Linked DNA regions of Tahibacter amnicola. The protein of the gene in region 2 interacts with the protein of the main gene of each other region in a pairwise test. Links are inferred from orthologs where the notes say so. Each region holds a gene or a part of one and is shown on either strand. Other genes may lie near its edges.

The links.
Region 1: the proteins of hflC (region 2) and ftsH interact in binary tests that used the Escherichia coli proteins (3 or more experiments, as listed by UniProt). The link is inferred for Tahibacter amnicola from one-to-one orthologs.

Annotation. Positions count from the first base shown.
Region 1 is NZ_CP104694.1:2,080,404-2,083,660, reverse strand. Bases 112-3,051 are described here. They hold ftsH (ATP-dependent zinc metalloprotease FtsH), read right to left. Parts: upstream 2,584-3,051; coding sequence 640-2,583; downstream 112-639. Other genes in these bases: rlmE (23S rRNA (uridine(2552)-2'-O)-methyltransferase RlmE), read right to left, coding at 2,596-3,051; folP (dihydropteroate synthase), read right to left, coding at 112-491. In the rest of the region: more of folP, read right to left, coding at 1-111; more of rlmE, read right to left, coding at 3,052-3,216. UniProt on the Escherichia coli protein: Acts as a processive, ATP-dependent zinc metallopeptidase for both cytoplasmic and membrane proteins. Plays a role in the quality control of integral membrane proteins.
Region 2 is NZ_CP104694.1:2,199,538-2,202,854, forward strand. Bases 318-3,317 are described here. They hold hflC (protease modulator HflC), read left to right. Parts: upstream 318-1,382; coding sequence 1,383-2,252; downstream 2,253-3,317. Other genes in these bases: hflK (FtsH protease activity modulator HflK), read left to right, coding at 322-1,386; N4264_RS09360 (adenylosuccinate synthase), read left to right, coding at 2,456-3,317.

The DNA.
Region 1 (3,257 bases), 120 kb from region 2 along the record:
ACGTCGGCCACTACCTCCTCGTAATTCGGCGCCTCCTGCATGGTGCGCGGCTCGCCCTGCATGTGCATCAAGCACACCGGAACCTTCAGCTCGGCTGCCGCATCCAGTGCACCGGGCAGGCGCAGGGCCTGGACGTCATTGATCAGCCCCGCCCCGGCCGCGACGGCGGCGCGCATCACGTCGGGCTTGGAGGTATCGATCGACAAGGGAACCGTCGTCTGGCGCGCCAACCCCTCGATCACGGGGATGACGCGCGCCAGTTCCTCTTCTGCACTGACCGCTGTGGCCCCAGGCCGCGTTGACTCACCGCCGATATCCAGCAGGTCAGCGCCTTGCTCCACCAGGGCCAGTCCATGGGCAATCGCTGCCGCGGCGTCCGCGTGCCGTCCACCGTCCGAAAAGGAGTCGGGCGTGGTGTTGACGATGCCGCAGATCAACGGGCGGTCCAACACCAGCTCGCGTCCGTTGCACGACAAGGTGGGATAAAACATGGCGGCCACTCCCTCGTCCACGATCGGATGCCGGACTATCGCAGCCGGCAGCCGCCTTCGCCAAGCGCGCCTGCGTAGCGCGATGCCGTCTACCAAAGCAGCAAGGCCGCCCGAAGGCGGCCTTGCGAGGCATTCACCGCTGACGCAGTCAGTGATCGGATGGCAGCGCGTTGCGGCTGGTCACCGCCGGGCCGCCGATCGGGCTTTCGCCCCGTCCGCCGCTGTTGGCACTGCCGTTGCCGTTGCTGGGACGGTTGGTGCCGTTCCAGTCGCGCGGCGGCGGCGGTTCGCGGCCTTCCATGATGGCGTCGATCTGCGGCGCGTCGATGGTTTCGTACTGCAGCAGGGCGTTGGCCATGGTGTGCAGTTTGTCCATGTTGTCGGCCAGGATTTCGCGCGTCCGCTGGTAGGCGCGATCCAGGATGCCGCGAACAACCTCGTCGATCTTGCGCGCCGTCTCGTCCGAGACGTTCTTGTGCTGGGTGACCGAACGGCCGAGGAAGACTTCGTCCTCCTGCTCACCGTAGGCGACCGGACCGAGTTCGTCGGACAGGCCCCATTTGGTGACCATGTTGCGTGCCATCTGGGTGGCCCGCTCGATGTCGTTGGAGGCACCAGTGGTGACCTTGCCCGCACCGAAAATAAGCTCTTCGGCGACACGGCCGCCGTAGAGCGCACACAGGCGGCTCTCGAGCATGATCTTGTTCCAGCTGTACCGGTCGCCTTCGGGCAGGTACATGGTGACGCCCAGAGCGCGACCGCGCGGAATGATCGTGACCTTGTAGACGGGATCGTGCTCGGGCACCAGGCGGCCGATGATGGCGTGGCCGGCCTCGTGGTAGGCCGTGTTCCGCTTCTCTTCCTCGCTCATGATCATGGAGCGGCGTTCCGCGCCCATCATGATCTTGTCCTTGGCGCGGTCGAAATGCGTCATCGTCACTTCGCGCGAATTCTCGCGGGCAGCAAACAGGGCCGCCTCGTTGACGAGGTTGGCGAGGTCCGCACCCGAGAAGCCCGGCGTGCCGCGCGCGATCACCAGCGGGTCGACGTCGGTCGCGACCGGCACCTTGCGCATGTGGACCTTGAGGATCTGTTCGCGGCCACGCACGTCAGGCAGCGGCACCACGACCTGGCGATCGAAGCGGCCCGGGCGCAGCAGCGCCGGATCGAGCACGTCGGGGCGGTTGGTGGCGGCAATGACGATGATGCCTTCATTGCCCTCGAACCCGTCCATCTCGACGAGGAGCTGGTTCAGCGTCTGCTCGCGCTCGTCATGACCACCGCCGAGGCCGGCGCCGCGATGGCGGCCGACAGCGTCGATTTCGTCGATGAAGATGATGCACGGCGCGTGCTTCTTCGCCTGTTCGAACATGTCGCGGACGCGCGCGGCGCCCACGCCGACGAACATCTCGACGAAATCCGAACCGGAAATGGTGAAGAACGGCACCTTGGCCTCGCCGGCGATCGCCTTGGCGAGCAGGGTCTTGCCCGTACCGGGCGAACCGACCATCAGCACGCCGCGCGGGATCTTGCCGCCCAGCTTCTGGAACTTGCCCGGGTCACGCAGGAAGTCGACCAGTTCCTTGACCTCTTCCTTGGCCTCGTCGCAGCCGGCGACGTCAGCGAAGGTGATCTTGACCTGGTCCTCGCCCTGCAGGCGCGCCCGCGAACGGCCGAAGCTCATCGCGCCGCGGCCACCGCCGCCGGACTGCATCTGGCGCATCACATAGATCAGGAACCCGATGAAAATCAGGAACGGCAGCCAGTTGACGAGGATGCCGACGACCGAGATACCGTTGTCGGTGGGTTCGACGCGCAGTTTCTCGACGTTCTTCTCGAGGTCGGCCATGTTGGCCTCGGTCAGGATCGCCGTGGTGCGCACGGAGCTGCCATCCTTGAGCTTGGCTTCGATCGTGCGGCCGTCGTTCTTGACCAGGACCTCGCCCACGCTGTTGCGCTTGACGCGATCCATGAACTCCGAATAGGCCAGTTCCTGCGGGCCCGCGCCGCGCGGGTTGAATTGCTGGAATACGGTCATCAGCACGGCGGCGATGATCAGCCAGATCAGCAGGTTCTTTGCCATGTCATTCATCAAGTTAACTCCTCACGCGCGCTTGCCCTGGGCCAGCGCATAGACTTCGTTGGATCGCGCCCGCGAAGCCTTTGGTTTACGGATGCTGACGCGTGAAAAGCTCGCCCGCAAGTTCCGTACGTAATCATCAAAGCCGACGCCCTGGAACAACTTGATCAGGAAGTTGCCCCCGGGCTTGAGCCAGTTCTGCGCAAATTCCAGCGCCAGCTCGGAAAGATGCATTGCCCGTGCCTGATCGACGACGTCGACGCCGCTCATATTGGGGGCCATATCCGAGAGAACAAGGTCCACCGGCGCCCCGCCCAGCTGGGCCTCCAGTTCCTTCAGCACGGAATCTTCGCGGAAATCACCGCAAATGAAGTCAACGCCGCTGATTCCCTGCATTGGCAGGATATCCAGGGCAATCACCCGGCCCTGCCCTTTCAGGCGTTCATTGACCAGCTGCGACCATCCGCCCGGCGCGGCACCGAGGTCGACCACCACCATGCCCGGCTTGAGCAGCCGGTCGCGCTCCAGCAACTCGTCCAGTTTGAACGCCGCGCGCGACCGATAGCCCTCCGCCTGGGCCTTCTTGACGTACGGGTCGTTGAAATGTTCCTGCAGCCAGCGATGGCTGCTCTTGCTGCGTGACATGGCGGATCGGAGTGCCGGGAAGCGGCCGGACGCGAGGGAGG
Region 2 (3,317 bases):
GTCAATCATGAATAACGGCGTGCGGGCATAGGCGGAGGACGACTATGCGCAGCCGCGGATGTGCTTTCAAGGAATAAGGGGCCATCCATGCGCCCGGGAATGGCGCGTCCTGGCCAGGGGAGTAGCAGTCCGGGGGCGGACTGCAACGGCTGCGCTGGGCTTGTCCGAACCCTGCGGGTACAATCCGGCCGCAACCTGCCCAGGCGGACCACCGTTCCGTCATGCGGTTGCCGGCCGGACAATCGCATCCAATGAACACTACACCACGACCGACAATCCAATGGCGCGCCTGCAGTGGCGCGAATCGTACGAGGGCCACTCATGGCATGGAATGAGCCGGGCAAACGCGACCCCTGGCGCGGCAATCAGAAAGGCCCGGATGTCGAGGAAACACTTAGGCGACTCAGAGAGCGGTTCGGCAACCTGCTCGGTGGCTCCGGCGGGCGCAGCGGCGGCACTGGCGGGATCCTGCTGGTCGTGCTGGCGATCGTCCTGCTGTGGACCGTGGCCGATACCGTCACGATCATCAATGCACAGGAAGTGGGCGTCGTACAGCGGTTCGGAAAGAAGAACCGCGTGCTCGGCCCTGGCATGAGCTTCAAGTGGCCGCGCCCGATCGAAACCGTGACCAAGGTGGCGACCACCCGCGTCCAGTCGCTGGACGATGAAGTCGTCATGCTGACGATGGATGAAAACATCGTCCGGATCCGTTTCAACGTGCAGTACCAGATCAGCAATGCCGAGGACTACCTTTTCAAGCTGCGCGACGCCGAAGGCACCGTGAAGGAAGCGGCCGAGAGTGCCGTGCGCCAGGTGATCGGCGGTAGCGAGATGGATCACATCCTTTCCGGCGAAGGCGCCGAGCTGGTCAGCGAGACCAAGAAGGTGCTGCAGCAGACACTCGATTCCTACGAATCGGGGCTGGCCGTGACCGAGGTGAATTTCCAGCTGGTCGCTCCACCGGACCAGGTCAAGGAAGCCTTCGACGACGTGACCAACGCGCGTGAAAACAAGCAGCAGATCGAGAACGAGGCGCGCGCTTATGCCAATACCGTCGTGCCGGAGGCGCGCGGCAAGGCAGCGCGCATCAAGGCCGAGGCCGAGGGCTACAGCGCCGAGCGCGTCGCGCTCGCCAAGGGTGACGCGGATCGCTTCGAATTGCTGATGGTGCAGTACAAGACTGCCCCGGAAGTGACCCGTCAGCGCCTGTACCTGGAAACCATGCAGGAAGTGCTGACTGAAAGCACCAAGGTCATCGACACCACGGGCGGCCGCAACCTGATCAATCTCCCCGTCGACCGTCTCGGCGGCGCTTTGAATTCAGGAGGCGGCGTCCTGCTGCCGTCGGACGAAGCGGTTCGCGCCAAGCGGGAGGGTTCGCGATGAAGTCGTTGGTTGCTTTGGTTGCCGCCCTGCTGGTGCTGCTCGGGGTCAATTCGCTGTTCGTCGTGCGCGAAGGGCAGTCGGCGTTGCTGCTGCAGTTCGGCAAGATCGTCCGTTCCGACTTCAAGCCGGGACTGCACTGGAAGGTGCCGTTCTTCGAGCAGTCACTGTTGTTCGACAAGCGCATCCTTGGCCTTGACGCCCAGCCGGAGCGCTATCTGACGTCGGAAAAGAAGAGCGTGCTGGTCGATTTCTACGTCAAGTGGCGCATTGACGACCTCGCCAAGTTCTACCAGACCTCCGGCGGCGACGAAGAACAGGCCAATTCGCGCCTGTCGCCGATCGTCAAGGATGCGCTGCGCTTTGAATTCAATGCCCGTCCGCTGCATGAGCTGATTGCCGACGGCCGGGTGGACATCACCAAGCGCGTGCGTGACCAGGTCAATCGCTCGACCCAGAATTCGCTCGGCATCGAAGTGAAGGACGTGCGCATCCGCGGCATCAACTTCCCGGAAGAGGGAACGGTGCTGTCGTCCGTGTACGACCGTATGCGCGCCGAGCGCAAGCAGGTCGCCAACAGCCTGCGCGCCAGCGGTCAGGAAGCGGGTGAAACGATCCGGGCGAACGCTGATCGCGAGCGCCAGGTGCTGCTGGCCGACGCGACGCGCGAAGCGCAGAAGACGCGCGGCCAGGGCGACGCGGAGGCGGCGCAGGTGTACGCGCAGGCCTACGGGAAAGATCCAGAGTTCTACGCCTTCACGCGTAGTCTCGAGGCCTACCGGGCGTCGTTCCGGCAGGGCAACGGTGTGTTGCTGCTCGACCCGAAGTCGGACTTGTTCCGCTACTTCAACGACAGCGACAAGGACTAATGAACATCGCGGCGCCGGGCAACCGGCGCCGTGCAACATGAAGCGGGCGTGCCATCGGTCGGCTGAAAGCGGTCGGGGGCGGGCCCGCTTGCGCGTGCGATATGGGCTTGTGCGGGCGGATTGCCTCGCAGGGCGACAGTTTCTTTGTGTGCGCGTCGGACCGACGCGCTCCTGACAGTCATGTGTTTTTGAAGGAAACAGCCATGGGTAAATCGGTAGTCATTCTCGGCGCGCAGTGGGGCGATGAAGGCAAGGGCAAGATCGTCGACCTCCTGACGGAACAGGTTGGCGCGGTGGTGCGCTTCCAGGGCGGCCACAATGCCGGTCATACGCTGGTGATCGGCGGCAAGAAGACCGTCCTGCACCTGATTCCCTCGGGCATCCTGCGCGACGACGCGCTCTGCCTGATCGGCAACGGCGTCGTCCTGTCGCCGGCGGCGCTGCAGACCGAAATTGCAGAGCTGGAAGCCCAGGGCGTGGATGTGCGGTCGCGCCTGAAGATCTCGCCGGCGACACCGCTGATCATGCCGTACCACATCGCGGTGGACCAGGCGCGCGAACGCGCGTCGGGCGCCAAGGCCATCGGCACCACTGGCCGCGGCATTGGCCCGGCCTACGAGGACAAGGTGGCCCGTCGCGGCATCCGCGTGGCCGACCTGTTCTACCCGGACCAGCTCGCCGACAAGCTGCGCGACGCGGTCGACTACCACAACTTCGTGCTCGCCAACTGGCTCAAGGCCGACACGGTCGATTACCAGAAGGTGCTCGACGAGGCGATGTCGTTCGGTTCCTACGTCAAGCCCATGGTCGACGACGTGTCGACCCTCCTGTACGACCTGCGTCGCGCCGGCAAGCGCATCCTCTTTGAAGGTGCGCAGGGTTCGCTGCTGGATATCGACCACGGCACCTATCCCTACGTCACCTCGTCGAATACGACGGTGGGCGGCGCGTACGCCGGCTCGGGCGTCGGCGCCAAGGACATCGACTACGTGCTCGGCATCGCCAAGGCCTACGCCACGCGCGTGGGTGGCGGTCCGTTCCCGACGGAACTCGACGATGACATGG